DNA from 4 places in the Variovorax sp. HW608 genome. Region 4 is predicted to be linked to each of the others. Evidence: predicted binding sites of a transcription regulator. Region 4 holds the regulator's gene; each other region holds the start of a gene.
What was found. Region 4 encodes FNR, which switches genes on or off when oxygen is low (the NO sensors DNR and NnrR bind a similar motif). Its sites were predicted from a motif close to TTGATNNNNATCAA; they were not measured.
Positions count from the first base shown of each region.

Region 1 (7,836 bases), 600 kb from region 4:
CAACGTCTCGCGCCTGAAGCCGGGCAACATCGCCGAAGCGGCCAGGACTGCCGTCGGACCAAGGCCGCTTTCCGAACGCCTCGAAGCCACGCTGCGCCGCTCCGGCGAAGGGCTCGCGCCGCGCGCCCTGCGGCGCGCGCTGGGGGACCTCCAGGCGGTGGTCGACCCCAGCGTGAGCGAAGTCGAGGGCGGCCGCCGCGCCCATGATTTCGTGCAGTGGTATGCGGGGCGCGAACTCGACGAGCGGCGCGACATCTGGCTGCTCATGAGCGAGCGCTTCGCGCCCGATGCGCAGAAGCTCAGCAACGCCCGTGAGCACCACGAGGCAGCGGTCGGGACGGCCGACGAAGGCCAGGCCGAGATCCAGCTGCGGCGCGCGCTGGCCTCGCCGCGCGCGCGGCTCTTGCAGCGCTTCGCGGTCGAGCCCGACGGCATGGGTTTCCTGGTCGATCTGCGCGCCCAGCTGCTGCCGCACCTCAAGGGCGACCGGCGGCTGCTGCCGCTCGACGCCGAACTCGAGCACCTGTTTTCCACTTGGTTCGACGTGGCCTTCCTGGACCTGCGCCGCATCAGCTGGGATTCGCCGGCCTCGCTGATCGAAAAGCTGATCCAGTACGAAGCCGTGCACGACATCAAGAGCTGGGCCGACGTCAAGAACCGGCTCGACAGCGACCGCCGGTGCTACGGCTTCTTCCATCCACGGCTGCCCAACACGCCGCTGATCTTCGTGGAGGTGGCGCTGGTCGACCGTGTCAGCGAGGGCATCGCGCCGCTGCTCGACGAGGCCGCCGCGCTGACCCGGCCCGAAACGGCCACCACCGCGATCTTCTATTCGATCAGCAACACGCAGGCCGGCCTGCGCGGCGTGAGCTTCGGCGATTCACTGATCAAGCGCGTGGTCGAGACGCTGCAGGAAGAGCTGCCGCGCCTGAAGACTTTCGCGACCCTGTCGCCGATCCCGGGCTTTCGCGCCTGGCTCGGCAAGCATGCCGGCGACATGCTGGCGCGGCTCGACGAGAAGCGCTCGACCGAGCTCGGCCGCGTGGTCGGATCGCTGCCGCCCACGGCGGAACGCTTCCTCGCGGCGGCGGACGCGGTGAGCGCGCAGGACGCCAGGTCGCCGGTTGCGCAACTGCTGCTCAATTCGGCCGCCGAATACCTCGGCCGCGCCACGGCCGACGGCAAGCCGGTGGACCCGGTCGCGCGCTTCCATCTCGGCAACGGCGCGCGGGTCGAGCGGCTCAATTGGGCCGGCGATCCTTCGCCGAAGGGGCTGAAGCAGTCCTATGGCCTGATGGTCAACTACCTCTACGATCTCAAGCGGCTCGACAAGCACCGCGCCCTGCTCGGACAGGGCAAGGTGGCCGTGTCCGGCGCGATCGACGATCTCTTTTTCCCGGATTGATTTTTTCAAGGGCCCAGATTCCTGCGCCGCAGGCCCCGGCGTGTGGCAGACCATAACGAGGAGACGAAAGAATGACCCCAGGCTTTCAGCGGCGCGATGTGTTGCAGCTCGCGCTGGCGGCGGGCGCCGCGGCCCTGGCCGGCGGCGCGCGCGCGCAGTCGGGCTGGCCGACCCGGCCCGTGACGATGATCGTGCCGTTCCCGGCCGGCGGCGGCACCGATGCCTTCGCGCGGCCGCTCTCGGCGCAGTTCAGCAGCATCGTCGGCCAGACGCTGGTGATCGACAACCGGGGCGGCGCGGGCGGCACCGTGGGCGCGAGCATCGCGTCCAAGGCGCGCGCGGACGGCTACACGCTCTTCATGGGCGCGGTCCACCACGCGATCGCGCCCTCGGTCTATCCCAAGCTGGACTACGACCTCGAAAAGGACTTCGTGCCCATGATGCTGCTGGCCGACGTGCCGCAGGTGGTGGTCGTGAACCCGAAGCGCGTGAGCGCGACCACGCTCAAGGATTTCGTCGCCTATGCCAGGCAGAACCCGGGCAAGCTCAACTACGCCTCGGCGGGTTCGGGCACCTCGCACCATCTGGCGGGCGAGCTCTTCAAGCTGCAGACCGGCACCTTCATCACCCACATCCCGTATCGCGGCGCGGGTCCGGCGCTGCAGGACCTGATCGCCGGCAACGTGGACGTGATGTTCGACGGCCTGGGCTCCTCTGCGCAGCACATCAAGGCGGGCCGAATCAAGGCTCTCATGGTGGCCGGCAGGAAGCGCAACCCGGCCCTGCCCGACGTGCCCTGCGCCGCGGAGGTGGGCCTGCCCGACTACACCGTGACCACCTGGTACGGCCTCTGGGCGCCCAAGGGCACCCCGGCCGACGTGCAGGCGCGGGCCATCGACGACATGAAGAAGGCGCTGGCGACCGACGAGCTGAAATCGATCTGGGCCGCCAACGGGTCCGAGATCCCGAACCTCACGGGAGCGCAGTATGGCGCCTTCGTGAACGCCGAGATCAAGCGCTGGGCCGCGGTGGTGAGGGCCTCCGGAGCCAAGCTGGAATGACCGATTCGATCACGCTGCACGGGGAGGGCCCGATCGCTTTCGTCACGCTGGCGAACGCGGGCCGGCTCAACGCCATGACGCGCGCGATGTGGCGCGAATTGCGCGCGGTCTTCGAAGAGCTTGGGCGCGATGCGTCGAGCCGTTGCGTCGTCGTGCGCGGGGAGGGAGGGGCCTTCTGCGCCGGCGGCGACATTTCCGAGTACCCGTCGTTTCGCTTCGACGAGGCGAGCCTGCGCGAATTCCATGAGAACGAGGTCTGGGCGGCGCTCGCCGCGATGCTGGCCTGCGAGCTGCCGCTCGTCGCGCAGATCGAGGGCGCCTGCATGGGTGCGGGGCTGGAAATCGCGAGCTGCTGCGACATCCGCCTGGCGGGTGCCTCGGCGAAGTTCGGTGCGCCGATCGCCAAGCTGGGCTTTCCGATGGCGCCGCGCGAAGCCGCGCTGGTGACCAGCGCCATCGGCGACGCGCTCGCGCGCGACATGCTGCTGGCCGCCGGCGTGCATGATGCGCAGCGCCTGTACGACGCCGGCTTCCTGCTGCGCGTGATGCCCGATGCCGACGTCGCGGGCGCGGCGCTGGCGCGAGCGCAGCGCATCGCCGCGCTCGCGCCCGAAGCCGCCCGCCTCAACAAGCGCACCTTCTCCTCGCTGCGCAGCGCAGGCGGACAAGACCCGCTGGCACCGCTGGTGGCCGTGGCCTACGACTACGCCGATTCCGATGAACACCGCGAAGGCATCGCCGCCTTCCTCGGCAAGCGCACTCCCGTCTTTTGATATCACCATGACCGACACGACAACGAACGCCAATCTCTTCGCCGCATTGCGCGCTGCCTTCCCGTCCGATCTCGATGCGATCGCGGTCGAGACCGACGACGGCCTGTTCTATTCCTGGCGCGACCTCGACCGCGCGAGCGCGATGATCGCGAACCTGCTTCATGCGCTGAAGCTCAAGGAGGGCGCACGCATCGCAGTGCAGGTCGAGAAGTCCGTCGAGGCGATGCTGCTGTACCTCGCGACCTTGCGCGCGGGCTATGTCTTCCTGCCGCTCAACACCGCCTACCGGCAGGCCGAGATCGAATATTTCATCGGCAATGCAGAGCCGGAGGTGGTCGTCTGCAGCAGCGCCAATGCGGAATGGGTCGCGCCGATCGCGACCGCTGCCGGCACGCGCCACGTCTTCACGCTCGATGACGACCGCACCGGCACCCTGCTCGAAGTGGCGGCAGAGTGCAGCGACCAGCACGACATCGCGCGCAAGAAGGGCGACGATCTCGCCGCCATCATCTACACCAGCGGTACCACCGGCCGCAGCAAGGGCGCGATGCTTTCGCACCGCAACCTGCAGTCGAACGCCGAGGTGCTCAAGGACTACTGGGGCTGGCGCTCGTCCAGGCGCGGCGACGGCGACGTGCTGATCCACGCGCTGCCGATCTTCCATGTGCACGGGCTGTTCGTCGCGATCCACGGGGCGCTGATCAGCGGCAGCCGGATGATCTGGCTCAACCGCTTCGATCCGCGCCGCGTGGTCGCGCGCCTGCCGGATGCGACCGTCTTCATGGGCGTGCCGACGCTCTACGTGCGCATGCTGGCCGAGCCGGGTCTGACGCGCGAGGCTTGCAGCAACATGCGGCTTTTCATCTCGGGCTCCGCGCCGCTCCTGATCGAGACCTTCAACGAATGGCGCGAGCGCACCGACCACACCATCCTCGAGCGCTATGGCATGAGCGAGACGGTGATGCTCACCTCCAATCCGTACAGCGCGGTGCAGGGTGAGCGTCGCGGCGGCACGGTGGGTTTCCCGCTGCCCGGCGTGCGCCTGCGCGTGCGCGACGACCAGGGCAACCCGTGCCCGACCGAGGAGATCGGCCACATCGAGGTGGACGGGCCGAACGTGTTCTGCGGCTACTGGCGCATGCCGGAGAAGACCAAGGAGGAGTTCACGCCCGACGGCTACTTCAAGACCGGCGACGTGGGCAAGATCGACGGCCTCGGCTACGTGACCATCGTCGGGCGCAGCAAGGACCTGATCATCAGCGGCGGCTACAACGTCTATCCGGCGGAGATCGAGGGCTACATCAACGAGCTGCCCGGCGTGGCGGAAAGCGCCATCGTCGGCGTACCGCATCCGGACTTCGGCGAAGTGGGCGTGGCGATCGTGATTCCCAAGGCGGGGGCGACGCTCGATGCCGACGCGATCGTGGTCGAACTCAAGGCCAGGCTCGCGAACTTCAAGATTCCCAAGCGCTGCTTCGTGGTGACAGAACTCCCGCGCAACGCGATGGGCAAGGTGCAAAAAGCACTGCTGCGCGAACAGCACAAGCGGCTGTTCGCGAGCGCCTGAGCGGCGCTATTGCACCAGCAGGACCGAGATGTCGGTCTCGGCCACCACCTTGGTGGCCACCGAACCCATGATCGCGCGGGCGATGAGGCCATGGCCGTGCGTGCCCATGACGATCAGCTCGGCGCCGCATTCGCCGGCCGACTTGATGATCTCCTCGGCCGCATGGCCGTGGCGCTCGTCGATGCGGTAGTTCGCGATGTCGTGCCGTGCGAGCTGCGCCCTGACCGGTTCGATGACCTTCGCGGTTTCTTCCTGGTAGTACTCCGCGATCGTTCCCTTGCTCAGATGCCGGGCAATGTGCCCCGGCACGCCGATGCAGACGTGGACCACGACCAGCTCGTTGGCGTCCACGAACATGTGGCGGTGCTTCGCCAGGTAGTCGATGGCCTTCTGCGTGTGGGGACTGCCGTCCACGGCGATCAGGATCTTCATCAGCGCAGCACCAGGACAGGAAGCTCGGAATGCGTGAGGACATGCTGGGTTTCGCTGCCCAGCAGCAGCCGCTTGATGCCCTTGCGGCCGTGCGAGGCCATCACGATGAGATTGGCCTCGTGCTTCTTGGCCGCATTGATGATGGCATCGCCGACGAGGTCGGAGCTGATGACCGATGTCCTGATGTTCACGCCGGCCGCCTTGGCCTCGGCCGCGACCGCGTCGAGCGCGGCTTGCGCCGCATCGGACCACTGCTTCTCGATGCGGCCGATGTCCTCGGGCGTGAAGACGGCGGCGCCGTCGAAATAGTTGGTGGGGTAGCGGGGGACGACCGTGAGCGCAAGCAGTTCGGAGCCATTCTGCGCCGCCAGCGCGACGGCGCTCGTCACAGCCTTCCTGGAAAGGGGCGAGCCGTCGGTGGCGACCAGGATTCGCTGGAACATGCGGTTCTCCTTCAGTTGAAACGGTCACTTTAGGCTGGTCGCCGCAGAAGCGCTTGCGCCACATCAAACTTCAGCCGCCGACAGAAAAAAGCCACGGCCCCGATGCGGGCGCCGTGGCTTTGGCGAATAGGTGTCTGCGGATGGGCCTGGACTCGCAGCCTGAACCGGGGTTCAGGTGGGCGAGGGCAGCAAGGCTTCGGGTTCATCTGACGCGAGATGATCACACCCGCCAAGCGATATACCAAGCCCTGCTCCGTGGAGCATTGGTACAAGGACATATAAAGCCCAGCGCGCACCGCAGACAGGACGCATTTTACGCCTGTGCAGCTCGCGTGGCGCTCCTTTCAGAGCAAATGTCCGTCGCCGGCGAGGGCCTGATCGAGCCGCTGCACCAATTGCACGGCGCGTGCATCGTCGGCGGTGGGGTCGGACGGGGCCGCAGGCGGCGCGGGCGGGGGCGCAGCTTCGCGCTGCACCAGGTCGAACGCGAGGTTCAGCGAAGCGAGCACGGCGATGCGGTCGCGCGCCTTCACCTTGCCGGCATCGCGGATCTTGCACATCGCCGCGTCGACACGATCCACTGCTTCGCGCAACTGCGCTTCACCGCCTTCGGGACAGCCGAGCAGATAGCTCTGGCCCATGATCTGGACTTCGATTTGTTTCATGAGCGGGAGCTCGGGTCTTGCGTAGGATCGGTCGGGAGCTGGTCGAGGAGCGCATCGAGCCGCGTGCGCGCCGCGGCGAGCCGGGACTTGAGCGCATCGCGTTCCCGCGTGAGCGCCTCCACCTGGTCCTGCAGCAACGCATTGGTGCGCTGTACTTCTTCATGGCGCACGAGCAGGCGTTCGACACGCTCGGCGATCTGTTCAATACGGCTCGGTGCAGGCATGGGGGGCGATTGTAGATTCGGGCGCTTGCGGGTTTCCACGCGCTGCAAGGGCCGCGCGCCCTGACACTTTACAATCCCGCGCGTTGGTGCTCGCGAGGTGGTTCACACCTCGCAGTTCAACGGGAAGCAGAAGCCGACGCCCCCACAGGGCTCAGGCCAGCCTGCGCTGCCCCCGCAACGGTCAAGCAGACGGCGTCCTTTCTTCGGATGCCGCCCTCGTCAATCAGCCACTGGATGCCCTGAAACAGGCCTCTGGGAAGGCGACGAAGGTCGTGCTGCCAGCCCGGATACCGGCCAACGAGGCGGTCGCCGCATGGAAGGCATGCGAACGGCCATGACGTCCATGCGCTGGCGGGGAAGCCGGCGAAGGACTTTGATCTTTTGTTGTCCCCATGAAAACAAGCGTTTTCTTCCATCGCACCGACCGGTGCGCTTCGTCGTGGCCGCTCGCGCGCGCCAGCCGCGTTTCCCTGGCCGTTGCCGCACTGTCGGGCCTCGCTTCCGCCGCAATGGCGCAGAGCACCGGCGCGCTCACCGAGACCGTGGTGACCGCCACCCGCACGCCGACCCGCGTCGATGACCTGGTTTCCGACACCGTCGTGATCGACCGTGCCCAGATCGAGCAGCAGGCCAGCCGCACGCTGCCCGAAATCCTCGCGCGCGTCGCCGGCGTGCAGATCTCGGCCAACGGCGGCGCCGGCAAGTCGAGCAGCGTCTTCATCCGCGGCACCGAGGCGCGTCACACCATCCTGCTGATCGACGGCGTGCGCTACGGCTCCGCGACGCTCGGCACGCCGGTCTGGGACAACATTCCCGTCGAGATGATCGACCACATCGAAGTGGTGAAGGGCCCCGCCTCCGCGCTCTATGGCAGCGATGGCGTGGGCGGCGTGGTGCAGATCTTCACGCGCAAGGCGGCGCCCGGCGATTCGGTCTTCATGCCGCGCGCCTCGGCGACGCTCGGCAGCGAGAGCTACAAGCAGATCACCGGCGGCTTCAGCGGTGCGTCCGGCGCGGCGACCTACTCGCTCGATGTTCAGCGCACAATCGACCACAGCTTTTCGGCGACCAACAGCAAGGTGCAATTCGGCAACTTCAATCCCGACCGCGACCCCTTCAACCAGAGTGCGGTCAACGCATCGTTCGGCTGGCAGTTCAACCCGGACTGGAAGCTCGACACCGGCATCCTGTATTCGGACGGCCTGAACCACTTCGATGACGGCCCGGGCCGCGACTCGCGCAACACGGTGCGCACGGAAACGGCTT
Region 1 is NZ_LT607803.1:5,593,985-5,601,820, forward strand. Features, by position in the region: gene VAR608DRAFT_RS26460 (malonyl-CoA decarboxylase) at 1-1,405, shown strand, start outside; gene VAR608DRAFT_RS26465 (Bug family tripartite tricarboxylate transporter substrate binding protein) at 1,477-2,466, shown strand; gene VAR608DRAFT_RS26470 (enoyl-CoA hydratase/isomerase family protein) at 2,463-3,239, shown strand; gene VAR608DRAFT_RS26475 (malonate--CoA ligase) at 3,247-4,806, shown strand; gene VAR608DRAFT_RS26480 (universal stress protein) at 4,813-5,238, opposite strand; gene VAR608DRAFT_RS26485 (universal stress protein) at 5,238-5,681, opposite strand; gene VAR608DRAFT_RS26490 (cell division protein ZapA) at 6,026-6,346, opposite strand; gene VAR608DRAFT_RS26495 (DUF904 domain-containing protein) at 6,343-6,570, opposite strand; cobalamin riboswitch at 6,638-6,883, shown strand; gene VAR608DRAFT_RS26500 (TonB-dependent receptor domain-containing protein) at 6,963-7,836, shown strand, end outside.
Region 1: a site for FNR is predicted at 5,735-5,748, ahead of VAR608DRAFT_RS26485 (universal stress protein). Genes of this name have one in related genera too.

Region 2 (7,836 bases), 2.8 Mb from region 4:
GTCGGTCAGGCCGCGGTCGACCACCGTCACGTAGATGCCCTTGGCCTTGACCTGCGCCACCGGCTTGGTGAGCGCCGCCGACTCGAACGGGAAGATCACGAGCGCGTTGATCTTGCTCACGGTCGAGAGGTCCTGCAGCTGGTTCGCCTGCTCGGGCGCATTGGCCGCGGTCTTGATCGTGATCTTCAGGTCCTTGTGCTCTTTCTCGAGGTCCTTCTTCGCCTGGTTGGCCCAGTAGTTGATGCCGCCCATGAAGCTGTGCGTCGCGGCCGGGATCGACACGCCCAGGTGCACCGGCTCCGCAGCCGCGAGGACGGGAAACGCGGCGAAGCTCGCCGCGGCAACCGCACCGAGGACCATGCGACGGGAAATGGAAGTCTTCATGCTGCTTGTCTCCTTGGTTGATGATGAAACGGAACGGACGGGAAAGCGTTGTTGCGTCATCGGCGGCCCCGCTGGAGGAACGCGACGACGATGATCACGAAGCCCTGCACCGCCGCGTTGAGGTAGACGCTGATGATGCTGGTGAGGTTCAGGATGTTGCTGATGACCGAGAGCAGGATTGCGCCGATCACCGTGCCGACGACGCTGCCCGATCCACCCTTGAGCGCGGTGCCGCCGACGATCACCGCAGCGATCGCTTCGAGCTCCCACAACAGGCCGGTGGTCGGCGACGCCGAGCCGAGCCGCGGCACGTAGAGCAGCGTCGCGATGCCGACGCAGACGCCGAGGAACACATAGGTCAGCACCTTCACGCCATCGACGCCGACCGCCGCGTAGCGCGCGACCTGCTCGTTCGAGCCGATGGCCTGCACGTAGCGCCCATAGGCCGTGCGGTTGAGGATCAGCCCGCCGATCACCGCGACGACGAGGAAGACCCAGACCGGGATCGGCACGCCGAGCAGGCTCGCGTAGTAGACCGGCGCGTAGACATCCGACAGCTCGTTGTCGAGCGTGAGCGCGCCGCCGTTGGCGAAGTAGGTCAGGTAGGCGCGGAAGATGCCCAGCGTGCCGAGCGTGACGATGAAGGGCTCGATCCGTCCCTTGGTGATGAGCAGGCCGTGCGCGAGGCCGAACACCGCCCCGAGCGCCACGGCGAGCAGCGCGCCCAGCATCACCGCAAGCACCGGCGATCCGAGCAGCGGCCCGAGCGCGTTGATGAACATGATCACGCAGCCGGCGATCAGCGCCGCCATCGAGCCCACCGACAGGTCGATGCCGCCCGAGATGATCACGAAGCACATGCCCACCGCGATGATGCCGATGAAGGCGGTGCGCGTGAGCACGTTCATCGCGTTGTCGAGCGTCGCGAAATCGCTGTTGAGCAGGGTGCCCGCGATGCACAGCAGCACGAGGCCGATGACCGGCCCGAAGCCGTGCAGGCGCTCGGTCCAGCGCGGCCTGGCCTCGGCGCGGTGCTGCGCCTGCGCCTCAGTGCGGGGTGGCGGTTCCGGTGGCATGAGCGATGAGTTCCTCTTCTGTCAGGTTCTCGGCGTTCAACGTGGTCACGAGATGGCCGGCGCGCATCACCGCGACGCGGTGGCACAGGCCGATCAGTTCCATCAGTTCGGACGAGACCACGATCACCGCGAGCCCTTCGCGCGCGAGGCGCTGGATCAGGAAATAGATGTCGCGCTTGGCGCCGACATCGACGCCGCGCGTGGGTTCGTCGAGCACCACGATCTTCGGCCTGGGCTGCAGCACCTTCGCGAGCGCGAGCTTCTGCTGGTTGCCGCCGGACAGCGACGAGGCGCGCGCATCGAGGTCGCCGGTGCGGATGCCGTAGTCCTTCACCGCGGCCGCGAGCGCGCTGCGCTCGGCGTCGGGGTGAAGCCATGGCGTGGCGTAGCGTTCGAGCGCCATCAGGGTGAGGTTCTGGCGCAGGCCGAGGTTGACGTGCAGGCCCTTGCCCTTGCGGTCCTCGCTGAGGTAGGTGAGGCCGTGCTTCGCGGCCTCGCGCGGATTGCGCAGCTGAACGGCCTTGCCGTGGATCTCGACCTGGCCGCTGGCGGGGCGCAGTCCCAGAAGGCCCTCGAACAGCTCGGTGCGCCCCGCGCCGACGAGGCCGGCGAAGCCGAGGATCTCGCCCGGTCGCACCTCGAAGCTCGCATCCTCCGCCCAGCCGGGCACGCTGAAGCGGCTCACGCGCATCGCGGGTGCGGCGTGCGCCACCACCTTGTCGCGCGGCGGATAGAGGTCGGCCAGCTCGCGGCCGACCATCAGGTTCGCCATCTGGTGCCGCGTCACATCCGGCGTGAGCGCGCGGGCGACGAAGCGGCCATCGCGCATCACGATCACTTCGTCGGTGACGCGCTCGACTTCGTCGAGCTTGTGCGAGATGTAGACCACCGTCACGCCGTCGGCGCGCAACTGGGCGATGAGCCTGAAGAGTCGTTCGGTTTCGCCGGGCGTGAGCGTGGCGGTCGGCTCGTCCATGATCAAGAGGCGCGCGTGGCGCGAGAGCGCCTTCGCGATCTCCACGAGCTGCTTCTCGGCGACGATCAGGCGGCGCACCTTGGTGGCCGGGTCGATGTGGAGGCCGACCTCGGCGAGCGCGGCGGCGGCATCGCGGGCCATCGTCGCATCGTCGAGCAGCCAGCCCTTGGAAGCGCCGGGCCGCCCCAAGCTTCCTTGCTCCCCTCGGGGGACGGACGTCGCGAAGAGACGGCCAAGGGGCGACATCTTCTTTTCATGGCCGAGGAAGATGTTCTGCGCGATGGTGAGGTGTTCCGCGAGATTGAATTCCTGGTGGATCAGGACGATGCCCAATGCCTCCGCATCGCGCGAACTCTCGAACTGCTGCGCCTGGCCGTTGACGCGCAGGATGCCGTCCGTGAGCGGCTCGTAGCCCGCGAGGATCTTCATCAGGGTCGACTTGCCGGCGCCGTTCTCGCCGAGCAGGCCGTACACCCGGCCAGGCGCGAGCGAGAAGCTCACGCCGTGCAGCACCTGCACCGGGCCGAAGGCTTTCACCACGTGGTCGAACTCGACGGAAACGGCGGCTTTCTGCCGCGGTGTGGCGATCGCGGCGCTGCCCGTCATGGCGCCACCCCCCGCACCTTGAGGGTTTCCTGCATTGCCAGCACGCCGGCGCCGATCAGGCCGGCCTGGCCTTCGAGCGGCGTGTACTGGATCTCCAGATGCCGCGTCGACAGCGCCAGCGAGCGCTGGTAGACGCTCTGCCGCACCGCCGCGAGAAAGAGCGGGCCGATGCGCGTGATGCCGCCGCCGATGAAGACATGCGACGGGTTGAAGAAGTTGACGATGGACGCCAGCATCTGGCCGATCAGGTTGCCGGCGCGCTGCACGATCGCATTCGCCGCCGCATCGCCCGCGCGGCTGGCCTGCCCGACATCGATGGCCTCGATGCGGCCCTGGGTGCGCAGGCATTCGGCCAGCGCGGCGCTCTCGCCGGCTTCGGCGGCCTGCACCGCCATGCGCGTGATGGCCGGTCCGGCCGCCATCGCTTCGACGCAGCCGAGGTTGCCGCAATGGCAGCGCGGGCCTTCCTGGTCGACGCAGATGTGGCCGACGTCGCCGGCCGAGCCCGCCGCGCCGCGGTACACCTCGCCATGGCAGACGATGCCGCAGCCGATCCCGGTGCCGACCTTGATGACGAGGAAGTTGGAGAGCGAACGCTTGAGCCGCCACAGCTCGCCGAGCGCCATCAGGTTGACGTCGTTGTCGACGAAGACCGGCGCGGCATAGTCCTCGCGCAGGTAGTCGCGGATCGAGAAGCTGTCCCAGGCCGGCATCAGCGGCGGATTCACGAGCTGGCCGATCTCGAAGTTGACCGGGCCCGGCACACCGATGCCGATGCCCAGCACCTGCCTCGAAGTGAAGCCGGCGCGCGCCAGCAATTCCTTGATGAGCCCGCGAACGCGTGCGAGCACCACGCCCGGACCTTCGCGCACGTCGGCCGGCTCCGCGTGATGCGCGAGCACGCTCAGATCCGGGGCGAGCACGGCGACATCCAGACTCGTGGCGCCGATATCGACGCCCACCAGCACGCCCAGCCCTGCATGCAGCTGCAGGTTCTCGGCGCGGCGGCCACCGGTCGAGCGCCGCAGGCCCGCCTCGGTCAGCAGTCCCTGGTCGACGAGGCCGGCGATCAGCGCATTCGCCTTGCTCTTGGAGAAGCCCAGCTGTTCCGCCATGCCATGGCGCGAACCGCCGGCCGACCAGAACGTGGTCTCCAGCAGTTGCAACTCGTCGGCAGTCAGGCGACTCCAGGGGGTCACGCGTTGTCTCCGTCGTTTTTCGTGAATCGCCGGTGTCCCGCTGGACCTTGGGCGAACGCGAATACTAGGAGCGCGTCTTCAGCCTAACAAGACTTAACTTCGACCAAATTTGGATCGAAGCCATCCGAGGCATCGCCGTCACCGGCCGCGTTTGCGCTGCCGAAGTCCATCCAGTCGTCTCCGAACAGCTCAGCGGGGTGCTGCGTGCGCTCGGAGCCGTTGCCGCACATCATCGAGTCGGACGGGCAGTAGCGGTCACAGCCCCAGCAGACACGCTCGGGGTGCGCGGGCTTGATGGGGAATTTCTTGGCCATGGTGCGGCGGATTGCTGCTGCCATTCTGCGCACATCCCACACGACAGGATTGAGCTCCATCAAGAAGCGGCGATCCACACCGCACCGGATCGGGATAGGGGCCGATCATCGCTGATCGGACCCCTCCCACACCACCCGGCATGCGGGTCCGCACCGGGCGGTTCGAGAAGTTGAGGTCAGGAGAATTTGGGGACTCCCAGGCTATCGAAGTAGCGCACGGACAGCACTTTGTTCAGGCCTCTGTGGCTGTTGCGCCACCAACGTCTCGCGTTGCCGGCAATGCGCGCAGCCACCTCCACGCTCGCGCCCAGCTTGCGCAGCTCGCGGAACATCGTCGTCCCGCGCCGCCATTGCTTGAGCTGAACGCTGCGCAGCCGGTGCCGCAGCCATTCGTCGAGTGCACGCATGACCCTGGGCGTCTGCGCGAGGCGGAAGTACGCCTTCCACCCCGGCACGTAGCCTTGGAGGTCCTTCGCGATCTGTTCAAGGCTGCGCCCCTTAAGGCGTCGCGTCAGTTGCCGGATGCGCTCACACAGCTTGTGCATGGCCTGATCGGCCACCGCCCGTTTTACCTCACCCTTGGACGTGACGTACAGGCAGTAGCCCAGGAACTTACGTCCCCAGACCTCGCCCACCGCCGTTTTGGACTCGTTGACCAGCAGCCGCAACTTTGAGTAGCAGCCGCGCAGTGCTTGCAGCACACGCTCTCCCGCCCGCTGGCTCCTGACGTAGACGTTGCAGTCGTCGGCGTAGCGCACGAACTTGTGTCCGCGCCGCTCCAATTCTCGATCCACCTCGTCCAACAGCACGTTGGCCAGCAGCGGGCTCAGCACACCACGTACGCAATAGCGAACTTGCTTCCGGACCATCCCCGCGGGGCAAAGGGCCGCCCGGATTGCGTGGCCCCTCGGGCCCGCCGGACGGCCTGTTCGAGTTCGGGATCGAGTGTCGGATCGTGATGGTGTCGTCGTCAACGACGACCTCCTTGACGAGCAGCCTGACGATGCGCTGTCGTTCCAGAACGTCCAGATCCTGCACCTGCATGCGCAGGCGTTCAAGGAACTCGCCCAGTGTGTGAGCGAGGCGCAGATAAATTGCTTGATCGGCCAATTGGCTTCGCAACGATTCGATTTCCGCCTTCAACCGTGTCTCGCGCTGGCGCAACTCGGGCATGCGTCGGCGTAGCTCGTCCAGGCTGAGCAGGTCCTCTTGGTAGGCCGTCAGCAGCCGGTCAACGCGCCGCTGAACCTGCAGCAACTCGCGCGTGATCCTCTCCTGGTTGCGTTGGGCCGGATGGGATGTGCGCGCCGCCTCCACCCGCCGGGTCAGTTCGGCCTGAATCAGCCCAGGGTCTTCGAGCAATCGAGCAACCTCGGTCCACACCGTTGTTGGCGCCGACCGAAAATTGACCCACCTGTGAGGATTGTGCCGACCGAAATTTGACCCGGGTGTTCAACCTACCCTGCTGTTTTTTTGTGCAGCAGGAGATGTAAGGAGTGATCACCATGGCCATGATTGGCAAGGTTCGGCGGATGCATTTCCGCGAGAACAAGACGGTGCGCGAGATTGCGCGGGCGACGAGCCTGTCGCGCAATACGGTGCGCAAATACCTGCGGGTGCGGCAGGTCGATGAACCGCGGTATCGGCGGGCGGCGGCGCCGACCAAGCTGACGCCGTTCCACGAGACGATCCTGCAGGCGCTGAAGGCTGACGCGCGGCGGCCCAAGCGCGAGAGGCGCACGGCCCGCGCGCTCCACGAGGAGCTCAAGGCCACTGGCTACGACGGGGGCTACAGCCGGCTGACCGATTTCATCCGGGAGTGGCGCCAGCGCGAGGGCCTTGATCTGAGCGCCAAGGCGTACGTGCCACTGGCCTTCGAGTTGGGTGAGGCGTTCCAGTTCGACTGGAGCGATGAAGGACTGGTGATCGCGGGGGTGTACCGGCGCGTGATGCTGGCGCACATGAAGCTGTGCGCGTCCAGGGCCTTCTGGCTGGTGGCCTACCCGAGCCAGGGCCACGAGATGCTGTTCGACGCGCACACGCGCGGGTTTGCGGCGCTGGGCATCGCGCGTCGCGGCATCTATGACAACATGAAGACGGCCGTGGACAAGGTCAAGAAGGGCAAAGGGCGCGTCGTCAACTCACGCTTCGCCGTGATGTGCGCTCACTACCTGTTCGATGCTGACTTCTGCAACGTCGCTGCGGGCTGGGAGAAGGGCATCGTGGAGAAGAACGTGCAGGACAGCCGGCGGCGCGTGTGGCTGGAGGCGACCAAGCGGCGCTGGGGCAGCTTCGAGGAGCTCAACGCATGGCTGGCGACACGGTGCCGTCAGTTGTGGCAGGAGGTGCGCCACCCCGAACATGAAGCCTTCAGCATCGCGGAGATGCTCGAGCACGAGCGGACCCACCTGATGCCGATGACGGTGGCGTTCGACGGCTACGTGGAGAAGGCCGCACGCGTGTCGAGTACCTGCCTGGTGTCGGTGGCGCGCAACCGCTACTCGGTGCCGTGTGAGCTGGCCGGTCAGATGGTGTCGACAAGGCTGTACCCGAGCCGTGTGAAGGTGGTGGCGGGCGACCAGGTGGTCGCCGACCACGAGCGCCTCGCTGACGAGAGCAGGACGCAGTACGACTGGCAGCATTACATCCCGCTGCTGCAGCGCAAGCCCGGGGCGCTGCGCAATGGGGCACCGTTCGCCGACATGCCTGAGCCGCTGCAACGGCTGCGGCGCGCCTTGTTGCGCGAGGCTGGCGGGGATCGCGTGATGGCGCAGGTGCTGGCCATCGTGCCCAGCGCCGGGCTCGACGCGGTCCTGGTGGCAGTGGAACTCGCGCTGGAGAGTGCGCCGCCGTCGGGCCGTGTGAGTGTCGAGCATGTACTCAACGTGCTGGGGCGGATGAACGCAGCGCCCCCGCCGCAGAACGTCAGGACGGCGTTGCAGTTGAGCGTGCCGCCGCTGGCGGACACGGCGCGCTATGACCTGCTGCGCGCAGGCGCGGCCCTCGCGGCCGAGGAGGTCGGCCATGCGTGACCTCATCACGGAGCTCAAGGAGTTGCGTCTGCACGGCATGGCTGGGGCATGGGCCGATCTGGTCGACCAAGGCAGCAGTGCGGCGGTGGATTCCTCGCGCTGGCTGATCGAGCACCTGCTGGAGGCGGAGGGCACTGATCGTGCAATGCGCTCGGTGCGTCACCAGATGACGGCGGCGAAGTTCCCGGTGCATCGCGACCTGGCGGGCTTCGACTTCGGCATCTCGCCGGTGGATCGTAAGCTCGTGAT
Region 2 is NZ_LT607803.1:3,372,757-3,380,592, forward strand. Features, by position in the region: gene VAR608DRAFT_RS15780 (substrate-binding domain-containing protein) at 1-360, opposite strand, end outside; gene VAR608DRAFT_RS15785 (ABC transporter permease) at 441-1,460, opposite strand; gene VAR608DRAFT_RS15790 (sugar ABC transporter ATP-binding protein) at 1,432-3,042, opposite strand; gene VAR608DRAFT_RS15795 (ROK family protein) at 3,039-4,208, opposite strand; gene VAR608DRAFT_RS15800 (DUF3079 domain-containing protein) at 4,325-4,555, opposite strand; partial or broken gene VAR608DRAFT_RS15805 (group II intron maturase-specific domain-containing protein) at 4,732-5,391, opposite strand; gene VAR608DRAFT_RS15810 (hypothetical protein) at 5,501-5,740, shown strand; gene istA (IS21 family transposase) at 6,061-7,587, shown strand; gene istB (IS21-like element helper ATPase IstB) at 7,580-7,836, shown strand, end outside.
Region 2: a site for FNR is predicted at 4,605-4,618, ahead of VAR608DRAFT_RS15800 (DUF3079 domain-containing protein). Genes of this name have one in related genera too.

Region 3 (7,836 bases), 1.6 Mb from region 4:
CTTCGCTGCCGACGAACAGGCGCGTGAGGTCGTAGCCGGCGGAAGACTTCTTGGCGCGCGTGCCGGTGCGGATGACCTCGCCGCTCGCGGTCACCACCTCGAGCGAGAGGACGTTCTCGCGCATCGTGCCGTAGCGCACGGCGTTGGTGCCGCTCGCGCGCGTGGCGGACATGCCGCCGATCGAGGCATCGGCGCCCGGATCGATCGGGAAGAAGAGGCCAGTGCTCTTGATCTCCTCGTTGAGCTGCTTGCGCGTCACGCCGGGCTGCACCGTCACCGTCAGGTCGTCGGCATTGACCGACAGCACGCGGTTCATGCGCCCGACGTCGATGCTGATGCCGCCCTGCACCGCGAGCAGGTGGCCTTCGAGCGAGGAGCCCACGCCGAAGGGGATCACCGGCACGCTGTAGTCGCTCGCCAGCCTCACTGCATCGGCCACGTCCTGCGTGCTTTCGGCGAACACGACGGCAGAGGGCGGCGGCGCTTCGAAGGAGGATTCGTCACGGCCGTGCTGGGTGCGCACCGCCATCGCGGTCGAGCACTGATCGCCGAAGCGGGCCTTCAGGGCGTCGATCAGCGCATCGGGTACCTCGCGCAGCGCGATCTCGGGCGTCAGGTGGGACAGTGCGGCGGGGGCGTTCATCGGCAGACTCCTGAAGGGGGCTAACATTCTACGAACCGCACTCTCGAAAGAAGACAGGGACATTCCATGGGCAACCGCCTGACCCAGATCGCGACCCGTACCGGCGACGACGGCACCACCGGCCTCGGCGACAACACCCGCGTGCCCAAGGACCACCTGCGCGTGCAGGCCATGGGCGACGTGGACGAACTCAACTCGAACATCGGCGTGCTGCTGTGCGAGCCCATGCCCGAGCCGGTGCGCGAGCTGCTCGTCGACGTGCAGCACCAGTTGTTCAATCTCGGCGGCGAGCTGTCGATGCCGGGCTACACCTTGCTCAAGCCCGAGGCGCTGCTGCAGCTCGACAATGCGCTCGCCGACCACAACGCGGCGCTGCCGCGCCTGGCGGAATTCATCCTGCCGGCCGGCACCTGCGGGGCGTCGCTCGCGCACGTGTGCCGCACGGTCGCCCGCCGCGCCGAGCGCGCCGTGGTGGCGCTTGGCAGGGCGGAAGAGATCAACGACACCTTGCGCCGCTACCTCAACCGCCTGAGCGACCTGCTCTTCGTGCTGGCCCGTGTGCTCAACCGTGTCGACGGCGGCGACGATGTCTACTGGAAGAGCGAACGCATGGCGCGCGCGGCCGCCGAATCCGAATCGAAGGAAGACCATTCATGACTTCACGCAACGAGAACCGCGTTCCCGTCCTGGCACGCGCCGCAGCATGTCTTGCGCTCGCGGCCACCGGCCTGCTCCAGGCCCCGGCCGCCTTCGCGAACACCAGCGACAGCAAGGTCCTGGGCGGCATCGAACGCGGCGCGAATGCCACGGGCCGCGGGATCGAGCGCGGCGCCGACGCCACACGCAGGGGCGTCAACAACACCGCCGAGCGGGCCAGCGCGCCGGTGCGGCGCTGGGGCGAAAGCCTGGGCCGCAAATTGCCGCACGGCTCGAACCATGCGGCGCCGCCGACGGTCGGCCCGCAGGGCAGCGCGCCCTGAGCCTGCTCAGGAAGCGGGGGTCGCCACCTGCGCGCAGACGTTGCGGCCCGTGATCGTGAGCCGCAACCCGCCGCCGTGCCATTCGAGCCAGTTGAGCTTGACGTAGGCTTCGATGTCGTTGTCGTCGATCCGGCCGGCCTGGTGCTGCCGCAGATGGCCCACGGTCGCGGGCAGGGCCTGCCGCAGTCGTTCACGCTCGGCGGCTTCGCCGCCGGGCTTCGAGGATGCGCGAGTCTGAGAAATCGATGCCATGGTTTGATTCTTGATCGTCGGATCGCTTGAACAGAACCCTAGCAATGTACGCGCCTTGTGTGACGTGTCACGGGCGTATTTCTCGTTTTCGCGAAGGAGAAACCCCGAGCCGCGGGCACGGCGATGCTGCTATTTGCGGCTGCGCAGCAGCTTGCTCACCTCGTCCACGTTCTCGCCGATGCGCTTGCGCACCACTTCGAACGCCTCGGACTGCGACTTGGCGGCCATCTCGGACAGCTCGCGGATGTCGTCCAGCGCCTGCTTGAAGGCGGCCTTGCCCATCGCATCGAGCTTGGCGAGGTTCTCGCGCGGCTCGCCGGCCGACATGCCCTTGACGGTGTTCTGCCAGTCCTGGATCGATGTCTTGAGCATCTCGGTCTGCCGCTGCACCACGGCCTGCAGGCCCTGGTAGGACTTCTCGTTGGCCTGCACGAGCGCCTGCAGGTCCTTGCGTCCGCTTTCCACGATCGCGCCAGCGGCACCGGCCAAGGGCAGGTTCTGGAGCCGCTCGGCCATGCCCTTGAGCGGCTTGACCAAGACGTCCTGGATGTCGTCGGCGGCGCTGCCGCGTGTGGAGCCCGCCTTTTTCGCGGCGGTAGTGCTCGTTCTGCTTGTTGCCATGGTGCGATGTCTCCAGTTGATGTTGGGGTTGCCACGATACGCCCACAGGGCGGTTCGATGGAAGCCCTGGACGCACGATTCGTTGGCAGCGAACCGCTGACCTGGATCAAGTCCATCGCCATCGCGGCGCCCCTTGGCGCTTGTCTTGCCATGGATCAAGGTTTTCGCCTGCCACGCGCACCGACACTGCCTCCGGCTGCCGACGCACCCTCTGACGTCGGCCCAATCTGGAGTTGCTGATACATGAACAAGAATCTTCCGCGCGCATGGATTGCCGTTGCCATCCTCGGCGCACTGGGCGCCGGGTTCGCACAGGCGCAGGAAGCGCAGGGCACGCAGGGAAACTGGCTGCTGCGCGCACGCGCCGTGCGCCTCGACACCGCCAACAAGTCCGACCCGATCCCGTCGCTCGCGATCCCCTCGGATGCGATCACGGTCAACAACAAGACCATCCCCGAACTCGACATCACCTATTTCTTCACGCCCAACATCGCGGCCGAGCTGGTGCTGACCGTGCCGCAGAAGCACACCGTCACCGTGCAGCAGAGCGCGCTGGGCGGGCCGGTCGACATCGGCACCTTCAAGCATCTGCCGCCGACGCTGATGCTGCAGTACCACTTCATGCCCGACGCCAAGATCCGTCCCTACGCGGGCGTGGGCCTCAACTACACGCGCATCAGCTCGGTGAACCTCTTCGTGCCGACCGTGGGCCGCCTGGATCTCGACCACAACAGCTGGGGCCTCGCAGCAGGCGGCGGCGTGGACATCGAGCTGACGAAGAACTGGTTCCTCAACTTCGACGTCAAGAAGGTGCAGATCCGCACCGACTTGACGCAATTCGGCCAGAAGCTCTCGACGGTCAAGGTGGATCCCTGGCTGTTCGGCGCGGGCGTCGGCTATCGCTTCTGATGGGGCGCACATGACGCGTACATCCGACGTGGCGCCGTGCGATGCGGCGTCTGTGGCCGACAAGCTGAGGGCGCTCGCCGCGAAGTCGGGCCTCAGCAGCTGGAAGCTCGCGGGCCGCGAACTGCTGCCTGTCGTGCAAGGCGGCATGGGCGTGGGCATCTCGGCCGGCGGTCTGGCCGGCACGGTGGCGGGGCTCGGCGGCGTCGGCACGGTGTCGTCGGTCGACCTGCGCCGGCTGCATCCGGACCTGATGGCGAAGACGGCGAATCTCGACGCGGAGCCCGACGCGGGACCGCGCATCGATGCGGCCAACCTGGAAGCGCTCGGCCGCGAGATCAGCCTGGCGCGCCGCCTGTCGGGCGGGCGCGGGCTCCTGGCCGTGAACGTGATGAAGGCGCTCTCCGCCTACGCGGCGCAGGTGCGGCAGGCGCTCGCCTGCGGCATCGATGCGCTGGTGGTGGGCGCCGGCCTGCCGCTCGACCTGCCCGACCTCGCGCAGGACCACCCGGAGGTCGCGCTGATCCCGATCCTGTCCGACGCGCGCGGCGTGCAGCTGATCGTGCGCAAGTGGGAAAAGAAGGGCCGCCTGCCCGATGCGATCGTGATCGAGCATCCGCGCCTCGCGGGCGGTCACCTCGGCGCGGCGAAGGTCGGTGACCTGAACGATCCGCGCTTCGACTTCGAGGTCGTGCTCCCGCAGACGCAGGCGTTCTTCAAGTCGGCCGGCATCGAAGGGAAGATCCCGCTGATCGCCGCCGGCGGCATCGGCACCCAGGAGGACATCCGCCGCCTGCAGTCGCTGGGCGCGACCGCGGTGCAGCTCGGCACCGCCTTCGCGGTCACCACCGAATGCGACGCCGACCCGAAGTTCAAGCAGGTGCTGGCCGATGCCAAGCCCGAGGACCTGGTCGAATTCACCAGCGTGGCGGGCCTGCCCGCGCGTGCGGTGCGCACCAAGTGGCTCGCGAAGTACCTCCGGCTGGAGCCCCGGCTGAACGCCAAGGTCCACAAGGAGACGGAATGCACCATGCGCTTCGACTGCCTGGCCCACTGCGGCCTGCGCGACGGCACGCCGGGCTGGGGCAAGTTCTGCATCGACAAGATGCTCGGCCATGCCTTCTCGGGCCAGACCGAGCAGGGCCTGTTCTTCCGGGGCGCGGGCAAGCTGCCCTTCGGCAGCGAGATCCGCTCGGTGCAGGACCTGCTGCAGTGGCTGCTCGGCGGGCTGCGTCCCGCACCGCTGACGGGCGCGGCATAGAGCCATGAAGCGCGACGACGAAGTCACGGGCCGCCTGCCCGTGCAGCCGATCAGCCAGGACGTGCTGGTCCAGAAATACCTCAAGCCCGGCGAGCAGGGCGCGGACGACCTGTTCCAGCGGGTCGCGGCCGCGCTGGCCTCGGTGGAAAAGGAAGAACTGCGCGACACCTGGCGCGAGCGCTTCCTCGCGAACCTGCAGGCCGGCGCGATCGGCGCGGGCCGCATCATGAGCGCCGCCGGCACTGGCCTCGAAGCCACGCTCATCAACTGTTTCGTGCAGCCCGTCGGCGACTGCATCCAGGGCCAGGACGCGGACGGCTACCCCGGCATCTACGAAGCCCTGCGCGAAGCCGCCGAGACCATGCGGCGCGGCGGCGGCGTGGGCTACGACTTCTCACGCATCCGGCCGCGCGGCGCGGCGGTGCGCGCCACCGCCTCGCTCGCCTCGGGGCCGTGCAGCTACATCGACGTCTTCGACCGCTCGTGTTCCACGGTGGAAAGCGCGGGCGCGCGGCGTGGCGCGCAGATGGGCGTGCTGCGCATCGACCATCCCGACGTGCTGGAGTTCATCACCGCCAAGCGCACGCCGGGGCGCTGGAGCAACTTCAACGTCTCCGTCGCGGTCAGCGATGCCTTCATGCAGGCGCTCGAGGCCGACGGGGACTGGGCGCTGGTGCATCGCGCACAGCCGGGTGGGGCGCTGATCGCGCAGGGCGCGGTGAAAGAGGGCGACCGCTGGGTCTACCGCCGCCTGCCCGCACGCGCGCTGTGGGACACGGTGATGCGCTCGGCCTACGACTTCGCCGAGCCGGGCATCCTGTTCACCGACACCATCAACAAGGACAACAACCTGCGCGAGCTGGAGCGCATCGACGCCACCAATCCCTGCGGCGAGCAGCCCTTGCCGCCCTACGGCTGCTGCGACCTGGGCCCGGTGATCCTGCCGCGCTTCGTGCGCCATCCGTTCTCGATCGGCGGCAAGGCCGGCTTCGACTTCGACGCCTTCGGCGCCGCCGTCGCGGTGCAGGTGCGCGCGCTCGACAACGTGCTCGACCTGAGCTTCTGGCCGCTGCCGCAGCAGCGCGCGGAAGCGATGGCCAAGCGGCGCATCGGCGTCGGCTTCACCGGCCTGGGCGACGCGCTCGCGATGCTCTGCCTGCGCTATGACGAGGCCGAAGGCCGCGAGATGGCCGCACGCATCGCACGCACGCTGCGCGATGCGGCCTATGCGGCCTCGGTGGCGCTGGCGCGCGAGAAGGGCGCGTTCCCGGCCTTCGATGCGCAAAGCCATCTCGCGCCCGGCACCTTCGCGAGCCGGCTCGATCCCGCACTGCAGGCGCAGATCCGCGAACACGGCCTGCGCAACAGCCATCTGGTCTCGATCGCGCCGACCGGCACCGTGAGCCTCGCCTTCGCGGACAACGCATCGAACGGCATCGAGCCGGCCTTCTCGTGGACCTACCGGCGCAAGAAGCGGGAGGCCGACGGCAGCGTCAGCGAATACCAGGTCGAGGACCACGCCTGGCGGCTCTACCGCTTCCTCGGCGGCGACATCGAGCGGCTGCCCGCATACTTCGTCTCGGCGCTCTCGATGCCCGCCTCGGCGCACCTCGCGATGATGGAAGCGGTGCAGCCCTACGTCGACACCGCGATCTCGAAGACTGTGAACGTGCCGGCCGAGTTTCCCTACGCGGACTTCAAGGGCCTCTACCAGCAGGCATGGAACGCGGGCCTCAAGGGGCTCGCGACCTACCGGCCCAACACGATCGTCGGCTCGGTGCTCGACGCCGCGCCCGCGCAAGCGCAACCGGAGGCGCAGGCGGCTGCTGTGGCGGCCGATCCGATGCGCGCGCAGATCGAGAGCCGGCCGAAGGGCGCATTGAACGCGCTCGCCGACAAGATCGAGTACTGGACCTCGCAGGGCCGCCAGACGCTGTACCTCGTGGTGTCCTTTCTGCCGCTCGCCGACGGGCGCGAGCGCGCGGTCGAGTTCTTCATGCCGGTGGGCCAGAACGGCGAGTCGCAGCAGTGGGTCACGGCGAGCATGCGCCTGCTGTCGCTGGCCGCGCGCGGCGGGTTCCTCGAACGCGCGCTGGCCGACATGCGCAAGGTGGCGTGGGACCGCGGCCCGGTGCGCCTGGGCCACTACCGCAAGGCCGACGGCACGCTGGTGCCGCAGTGGCACGACTCCGAAGTGGCGGCCATCGCCTTCGCGATCCAGAACCTCATCGCGCGGCGCGGCAACCTGGAGGAGGGCGCGTCGCCGGACGGCGCTTCATCGATCGAAGCACCCGCGCCGATGGCCGGCGCGAAGTGCCCCGAGTGCGGCGCGCACGCCATGATCCGCAAGGACGGCTGCGACTTCTGCACCCAGTGCGGCCACGTCGGGAGCTGCGGATGAAGCGGCCAGCGTGGGTGCGCGGCGTCTCGAGCGGCCTCTTGCTCGGGCTCAACACGCTGGCCGGCTTCTCGATGATGGTGGTGCCGGCGCTGTGCAAGCGGGTGCTGCCGGCCGGGCGGCTGCGCACCGCCTGCGACCGGCTGCTCAATGCGATCGCGGCCCGCTGGGTGGCCGTCAACAACGCCTGGATCGCGGCCGCATGCCCGTCGCCGTGGAAGGTCCGGGGCCTCGACGGGTTGAATCGGCACGGCTGGTATCTTGTGTGCGCCAACCACCAGAGCTGGGTGGACATCCTCGTACTGCAGCGGATCTTTCACGGCCGCATCCCGTTCCTCAAGTTCTTTCTCAAGCAGCAGCTCATCTGGGTGCCCTTCGTCGGCCTCGCCTGGTGGGCGCTCGACTTTCCCTTCCTGAAGCGCGGCCGCGATGCGCGGTCGCAGCGCGAGGACCTCGCCGCCACGCGCGAGGCCTGCGAGAAGTTCAAGCGCATGCCCACGGCCGTCATCAACTTCGTCGAGGGCACGCGTTTCACGGCCCACCGGCATGCCGGCCAGCGCAGCCGCTACCGGCATCTGCTGGAGCCCAAGGTCGGCGGCGTCGGCGTGGCGCTGCAGACCCTGGGCGCGCGCTTCGACGCGATGCTCGACGTCACCATCGTCTACCCCGACGGCACGCCCAGCTTCTGGGACCTGCTGTGCGGCCGCGCGCGGTCGGTGACCGTCGACGTGCGCCAGCGCGAGATCCCGGCCCCGCTGGTGCGGTCCGAGCTCGC
Region 3 is NZ_LT607803.1:42,296-50,131, forward strand. Features, by position in the region: gene VAR608DRAFT_RS00195 (FAD-binding oxidoreductase) at 1-643, opposite strand, end outside; gene VAR608DRAFT_RS00200 (cob(I)yrinic acid a,c-diamide adenosyltransferase) at 710-1,300, shown strand; gene VAR608DRAFT_RS00205 (hypothetical protein) at 1,297-1,623, shown strand; gene VAR608DRAFT_RS00210 (hypothetical protein) at 1,630-1,875, opposite strand; gene phaP (TIGR01841 family phasin) at 2,005-2,496, opposite strand; gene VAR608DRAFT_RS00220 (OmpW/AlkL family protein) at 2,740-3,405, shown strand; gene VAR608DRAFT_RS00225 (NAD(P)H-dependent flavin oxidoreductase) at 3,416-4,663, shown strand; gene VAR608DRAFT_RS00230 (adenosylcobalamin-dependent ribonucleoside-diphosphate reductase) at 4,668-7,064, shown strand; gene VAR608DRAFT_RS00235 (acyltransferase) at 7,061-7,836, shown strand, end outside.
Region 3: a site for FNR is predicted at 2,593-2,606, ahead of VAR608DRAFT_RS00220 (OmpW/AlkL family protein). Genes of this name have one in related genera too.

Region 4 (7,836 bases):
CCGAACCTCACCGACAACGACTGGCTGCACGGCGGCACGCCGGAGAAGATCAAGGAGTCGATCACCCTCGGCCGCATCGGCGTGATGCCGCCGATGGCCGAAGCCGTCGGCACGCCTGAGGACGTGAAGAACCTTGCCAACTACGTGCTGAGCCTCTCTGGCAGCCCGCACGACTCGGTGCGTGCGGGGCTGGGCAAGAGCAAGTTCACTGTCTGCGCGTCGTGCCACGGCATCGGCGGCGTCGGCAACACCGCGGTGGGTGCGCCGAACCTCACGGACCAGATCTGGCTGCACGGCTACGGGCTGGAGGCCATCATGCAGATGATCAACTCCGGCAAGACCAACCAGATGCCGGCGCAGCAGGGGCGCCTGACCGAGGCTCAGATCCACGTGCTGACCGCTTACGTGTGGGGCCTGTCGAACGGCAAGGCGCCGGCGGCCGGCTCACCTTGAGGGTTCACCCGTGCGGGATTCCGCTTCGCCGCCACCAAGCAGCGCGCCGCGCCGCGTGATCCCGATCGCGGCGGCCGAGAAGAGCGTGGGCCTGTACGAGGCGCACAAGAAGGTCTACCCACGCTCCATCGACGGCGTCTTCGCGCGCTGGCGCTGGGTCATGGTGTTCGTCACCCAACTGGTGTTCTACGGCATGCCGTGGCTCGAGTGGGGGCAGCGGCAGGCGGTGCTCTTCGACCTGGCCACGCGGCGCTTCTACATCTTCGGGCTGGTGCTCTATCCGCAGGACCTGATCTACCTGACGGGGCTCTTGGTCATCTCGGCGCTCTCGCTCTTCCTCTTCACCGCGGTGGCGGGGCGCCTGTGGTGCGGCTATACCTGTCCGCAGACGGTCTATGCGGAGATCTTCCTGTGGATCGAGCAGAAGATCGAAGGCAACCGCGCCGCGCGCATGCGGCTGGACGACGGCGAGCTCTCGATCGAGAAGCTGGTCAAGAAGTGGTTCAAGCACGTGGTGTGGCTCGGCATCGCGGTGTGGACCGGCTTCACTTTCGTCGGCTACTTCACGCCGATACGCGATCTCGGCCTGGACTTCCTGCAGACGCGCATGAGCGGCTGGGAAGTCTTCTGGGTGCTGTTCTACGCCTTCGCGACCTATGGCAATGCGGGCTTCATGCGCGAGCAGGTCTGCAAGTACATGTGCCCGTACGCGCGCTTCCAGAGCGCGATGTTCGACCGCGACACGCTGATCGTGAGCTACGACACCGAGCGCGGCGAGCCTCGCGGCGTGCGGGCCAAGGGCGCGGATGCGCGGGCGCTGGGGCAGGGCGACTGCATCGACTGCTCGCTGTGCGTGCAGGTGTGTCCGACCGGCATCGACATCCGGCAGGGCCTGCAGTACGAGTGCATCGGCTGCGGCCTGTGCGTGGACGCCTGCAACACGGTGATGGACAAGCTCGCCTCGCCGCGCGGCCTGATCCGCTACGCCACGCAGAACAGCATGGCGGGGCACTGGTCATCGCGGCAGATGTTGCGCCGCGTGCTGCGGCCGCGGGTGCTGATCTACAGCGGCGTCCTGGTCGCGCTGTGCATCGGCCTGCTGGCCAGCCTGGTGATCCGCACGCCGCTCAAGGTGGACGTGGTGCGCGATCGCGGCACGCTGGCGCGCATCGCCGAAGGCGGCCGGATCGAGAACGTGTACCGCCTGCAGATCATGAACGCGACCGAAAAGACGCAGCACTACCGCATCGAGGCTCGCGGTCTCGACGGACTGCGCGCGTCGCCCGAACAGCCTGTGGAAGTGGGGCCTGCGCAGTCGCGCTGGGTCGCGGTGCGCCTCCAACTGCCGTATGGCGGCGCGGAGCCGGGTTCGCACCCGGTGTATTTCGACGTCCGCGCCGCCGAGGGCGGGGCGCAGGTTTCGGAGAAGGCGACCTTCATGGTGCCCCGTTGATGCGATTCAAGGAGATGACGATGAACGCAACGAACAAGAACGATGCAGTCACCAGCCAACCCTGGTGGCGCTACCCGCTGCTGTGGATGGTCCTGGCCGGTCCGGCGGTGGTGGTGGTCGCGAGCTTCGTCACGCTGTGGCTGGCCATGCGCTCGCCGGACCCGGTCGTCGCCGAGGACTACTATCGGCAGGGCATCGAAATCAACAAGACCCTGGCCGACAAGAAGCTGATGCCGGCCTTGAGCGGCCGCAACCATGCCGCGACGCCGGCGGACGATGTGCGGTGAAGGGTGCACCCAGCGGCCCGGCAGGGCCGGTTCCGCAGGTGTCTTGGATTGGTGGGCGGCGCCGATCAGCAGGCGGCCGGCGTGATGAGCCGGCGCAGGCCCTCGGCATCGACGATGCGCAGGTTGCGCTGCTGGACCTCGATGAGCCCCTCTTCCATGAACTTGGAGAGGGTGCGGCTCACGGTTTCGAGCTTGAGCCCGAGGTAGCTGCCGATCTCCTCGCGCGTCATGCGCAGCACGAGTTCGGAGCGCGAGAAGCCGCGCGCATGCAGGCGCTGCGCGAGATTGAGGAGGAAGGCCGCGAGGCGCTCTTCGGCGCGCATGCTGCCCAGCAGCATCATCACGCCGTGCTCGCGCACGATCTCGCGGCTCATGATCTGGTGCACGTGCCGTTGCAGCGCGGTCACCTCGCGCGAAAGCTCCTCGATGCGGTCGAAGGGCATCACGCAGACTTCGGAATCCTCCAGCGCCACCGCGTCGCAGGTGTGCTGGTCGTTGACGATGCCGTCGAGGCCGATGATCTCGCCGGCCATCTGGAAGCCCGTTACCTGGTCGCGGCCGTCCTGGCTCGCCACCCGGGTCTTGAAGACGCCGGTGCGGATCGCGTAGAGCGAGGTGAAGCGATCGCCGTTGCGAAAGAGCATCTCGCGGCGGCGGACCTTGCGCCGTTTGGCCACGATGTCGTCGATGCGTTGGAGCTCGGAGGGATCCAGCCCTACCGGCATGCAGAGCTCCCGCAGGTTGCAGCTCGAGCAGGCAACCTTGATGTTTTCGATTTTCATTGATGTACGTCGAGTATGTTGTTGATTCTGAAGCCGGGCGTGGCCGCGGGTGTTGATCCGCATCAATGATCGAGGAGCGTCCTGGCGGCATAGTGGCCGCAGACCGCCTTTGATCGCCTGCGATGAACTCTTTCCCTGCATTCGCGACCGCTTCACCTTCCCTGGAGCTGCCGTCGCCTGCCGTACTGCGGCGTTTCGACGTCTCCGGTCCACGTTATACCTCCTACCCGACGGCCGATCGATTCGTGGATGCTTTCACGGCCGACGACTACATCCAGGCGCTGCACCAGCGCAGCGCCACCGGGATGCACGGGCGGCCGCTCTCGCTGTACGTGCACCTGCCGTTCTGCGAATCGCTCTGTTACTACTGCGCGTGCAACAAGATCGTCACCCGCCACAAGCACTGGGCGGTCGAATACCTCGACTACCTGGAGCGCGAGCTGGCGCTGCAGGTCGCTGCGCTGGGTCGGGGGGCGGTGGTCAGCCAGGTGCATCTGGGGGGCGGCACGCCGACCTTCCTCGACGACGAGGGCCTCGGCAGGCTGCTCGCGATGCTCGGGCGCGAATTCACGCTTTCGCCGGAGCGGGAACAATCCATCGAGATCGACCCGCGCACCGTGGACGGCGCCCGGCTCGAGCGGCTGGCCAGGCTCGGCTTCAACCGGCTGAGCTTCGGCGTGCAGGATTTCGACCCGGACGTGCAGAAGGCGGTGCACCGCATCCAGCCCGCGGCCGAGGTCTTCGACCTGATGGCGAGCGCGCGTTCGCTGGGATTCCGCTCGATCAACATCGATCTCATCTACGGGCTGCCCAAGCAGAGCCGGGCCTCTTTCGACCGCACGCTCGCGCAGGTGTGCGACCTGCGGCCGGACCGGATCGCGCTCTATGCCTATGCGCATCTGCCGGAGCGCTTCAAGCCGCAGCGGCGCATCGCGGCAGAGGATCTGCCGGACGCGAAGACCAAGGTCGAGATGCTGTCGCGGGCGATCGCCGCCTTCACCGCCGCCGGCTACGTCTACATCGGCATGGACCATTTCGCGCTGCCGGACGACCCGCTCGCGATCGCCAAGCGGCAGGGCCGCCTGCATCGCAATTTCCAGGGCTACAGCACACAGCCGGACTGCGACCTGGTGGCGCTGGGCGTTTCGGCCATCGGGCGCGTCGGCGCGACCTACAGCCAGAACGCCAAGACGCTCGAGGAGTACTACGACCTGGTCGACCAGGGCCGCATTCCGGTGGTGCGCGGTCTGGCGCTCACACGGGACGATGTGCTTCGCCGGGCGGTGATCATGGCCATCATGTGCCAGGGCCAAGTGGACTTCGAGACCATCAGCCTCGCGCACCTGATCGATTTCAAGGACCATTTCGCGCACGAGCTCGCCGCGCTCGGACCGCTGGCCGCGCAGGGACTGGTGCGCGTGAGCGAGCGCGACCTCGAAGTCACGCCCACCGGCTGGTTCTTCGTGCGCGCCATCGCGATGGCGTTCGATCGCTACCTGCAGGCCGATCGCAACCGGTCGCGCTTCTCGCGGATCGTCTGAAGGATGCAGACCGGATTGCTCGGAGCGGGGCTCCTCATGGGGCTGGCCGGCGGGCCGCACTGCGTCGCGATGTGCGGCGCGGCCTGCGCTGGCGTCATCCGGATCGTGCGAGCGCCCGAAGGCGGTGCCGCTGCGCTGACCGGCCTGGGCATGCACGGGCAGGGGGCGACGCTGGCATTCCACGCAGGACGCATGCTGAGCTACGCCGCAGCCGGCGCGATCGCCGCGGTGGCCATGCAGGGCATCGGATTCACCAGCGACCGTATCGCGGCCATGCGGCCGTTCTGGGTGCTGCTGCATGTCGCGGTGCTCGTGTGGGGGCTGTCGCTCGCCGTGCTCGGCCGCCAGCCGGTCTGGGCCCATCGGGCCGGGCGCACGCTGCAGGCGCGGCTTCGGCCGCTGACCGGATCGCCGGCAGGCGTGCTGGCGGCGGGTGCGCTCTGGGTCCTGATGCCGTGCGGCCTGCTGTATTCTGCGCTGATGCTGGCGGCGCTGGCCGATGGCCCCGTCCAGGGTGCGATGGTGATGGCCGGTTTCGCAGCCGGGAGCGGCGTCTCGCTGGCCGCCGCACCCTGGCTCTGGCAACGGCTCGGCGCCGGAGCGGACGTGGCGCGCAAGGAGTGGGGGAGCCGGGTCGCCGGTGCGCTGCTGGCGGCCGTCGCCTTCCACGCGCTGTGGACCGATCTCGGCCGGCAGATCGAACTCTGGTGCCGCTGAACGGCGTTCCCGGACCCGGCCGTTTGCGCGCAAACTCGATTTTCAAAAGGAGAATGAAAAGATGAAGATGAAGATGAAAACAACGTGCGCCGCGGCGCTCTGGCTCGTATTGCTCGGCTCGGCATCGGCCGCCACCTGCGATGTGGAGATCGAGGGCAATGACGCGATGCAGTTCAACAAGAGCAGCATCGACGTGCCGCAGAGCTGCAAGCAGTTCACGGTGAAGCTCAAGCACGCCGGCAAGCTGCCGAAGGCGGCCATGGGCCACAACTGGGTACTGACGACCCCGACCGATGCGCAGGGCGTCGCAGCCGATGGCATCGCGGCCGGTCTCGACAAGAACTACCTCAAAGCCGGTGATTCGCGCGTGATCGCCTTCACGCCGGTCGTCGGCGGCGGCGAATCGACGTCGGTGACTTTCGACACCAGCAAGCTCAAGGCAGACCAGAGCTACATGTACATCTGCTCGTTCCCGGGCCACTCGGCGCTGATGAAAGGCACGCTGAAGCTCGTCAAGTGAGTTGTCGGATGCGCGCCGCTCGTGCGCGCATTTGATCTGCCTCAAGGCCGCAACGCACGTCGGGTGCGAAGCTGCCTTCAATCACGGAGACAGGCATGACACACGCTTCCCTGCGGATCATTCGCGATGAACACTCGGCCCTTTCGGCCATGCTGCGGTCCATCGTTCTCTTGCTGGCAGAGCATCGCGCGAAGCGCACGCTGCCCGACTTCGCGGCGCTGCGCGCGATGCTCTTCTACGTCGACGAATTTCCCGAGAAGCGGCATCACCGCAAGGAATCCGAGCTCTTGTTCCCGAAGCTGCGCGCGCGCACGCCGATCTCGCGCGAGCTGCTCGACCGGCTGGATGACGATCACGCGCGCGGCGAGCGCAAGATTCGCGAGGTGGAGCATGCGCTCCTCGCCTTCGAGATGATCGGCGAGCCGCGCCGCAAGGCCTTCGAGCAGGCCGTCGAGCGCTACGTCGAGTTCTACCTGTCACATATGGCGCTGGAAGAAAGGGAGATCCTTCCGCTTGCCGAGAAGGTGCTCACCGAGGATGACTGGGCAGAGCTCGACGAGGCGTTCAACGCGAATCGCGACCCGTTGACGGGCTGCGAACCCGAGCCCGACTACGAGGCGCTCTTCAGGCGCATCGTCAACGCGGTGCCGGCGCCGATCGGACTGGGCGCGCAGCGCTGAGCTTTCAATATCAGTCCTCGTGGCGGAAGGGGCTGCGTTCCCCGAGGTGGTCCATGTAGTTCTGGATGCCGGCGTCTTCGCGCGCGAGGAAACGCTCGACCGCATCCGCAAATGCGGGATGGGCGAGCCAATGGGCGCTGGTGGTCTTGACCGGCATCAGGGCGCGCGCCATCTTGTGCTCGCCTTGCGCACCACCCTCGAAGCGCTGCACGCCGTGTTCGATGCACCACTGCAGGGGCTGGTAGTAGCAGGCCTCGAAATGCAGGCAGTCCACGCGCTCGACCGCGCCCCAGTAGCGGCCGTAGGCCAGCAGCGGGTGGTCGGAGGCGTTGTCGCCGGCCACGCCGGCTGAAAGCGCAATCAGGCTCGATGCGATCGGCTTGCCCGCGCGCTCGGCAATGAAGAGCAGCCACGCTTCCGGCATCGTCGCCGCCATGCGGTGGAAGAAATCGCGGTTCAGGTACGGCGGATTGCCGTGCTCGCGGTAGGTGCGCGCGTAGCAGCGGTAGAAGAAATCCCAGTCCGCATTGGAGATGTCCGCGCCGCGCGCCCAGCGGAAGCGCACGCCCGCGCCCTGAACCTTTCGGCGTTCCTGGCGGATCTTCTTGCGCTTGTCGTGCGCGAGGCCGGCGAGGAAGGCGTCGAAATCGCTCCAGTTCTCGTTGGTCCAGTGGAACTGGACCGTGTGGCGAAGCATGAGCCCGGCATCCTCGCAGGCCGCGACGTCGTCGTCGGCGCCGAAGAGCAGGTGCAGCGAAGAAACCTCCGCCTGTTCGCACCAGGCGACCAGTGCGCGCACCAGCAGCGCACGGCTTTGCGCATCGCGAGCGAGCACGCGCGTTCCGGGTACGGGGGTGAACGGCACCGCGACGACCGCCTTGGGGTAGTAGTGCAGTCCGTGCTGCTGGTAGGCATTGGCCCAGGCCCAGTCGAAGACGTATTCGCCGTAGGAATGGTCCTTGACATAGAGCGGACAGGCGGCCATGAGCCGTTGGTCCTGCCACAGCGTCACGAAGTGCGGCGCCCAGCCGGTGTCCGGCGATGCGCTGCCGCTGGCGTCGAGCGCGTTCAGATAGGCGTGGCGCATGAAGGGGGACGGCGCGGCCTGCGCGGCGAGCAGCCCGTCCCAGGCGGCGGCGTCGATCTCGGCGACCGAGCGGTGGATGCGGATGACCGGTTCGCTCAAGGGATGACCGAGTCGAAGAGGTTGGCGAAGGCAGAAGCGGTGCGCATGGCTGGGCGAGGGTAACAGCCCCTGCGATCGTGTGTGGCTTGAGGGCTTGCGCGCCCGGTTTTCCGAAATGCGGATGACATAATCGTTCGGCCTTTCCCCGCTTTGAATGAAAGACCGTATGAAGCAAATCACAGCCATCCTCAAACCGTTCAAGCTCGATGATGTGCGC
Region 4 is NZ_LT607803.1:6,198,577-6,206,412, reverse strand. Features, by position in the region: gene ccoP (cytochrome-c oxidase, cbb3-type subunit III) at 1-453, shown strand, start outside; gene ccoG (cytochrome c oxidase accessory protein CcoG) at 464-1,906, shown strand; gene VAR608DRAFT_RS29325 (FixH family protein) at 1,927-2,193, shown strand; gene fnr (fumarate/nitrate reduction transcriptional regulator Fnr) at 2,259-3,038, opposite strand; gene hemN (oxygen-independent coproporphyrinogen III oxidase) at 3,098-4,516, shown strand; gene VAR608DRAFT_RS29310 (sulfite exporter TauE/SafE family protein) at 4,520-5,233, shown strand; gene azu (azurin) at 5,307-5,753, shown strand; gene VAR608DRAFT_RS29300 (hemerythrin domain-containing protein) at 5,849-6,433, shown strand; gene VAR608DRAFT_RS29295 (GNAT family N-acetyltransferase) at 6,444-7,619, opposite strand; gene VAR608DRAFT_RS29290 (P-II family nitrogen regulator) at 7,786-7,836, shown strand, end outside.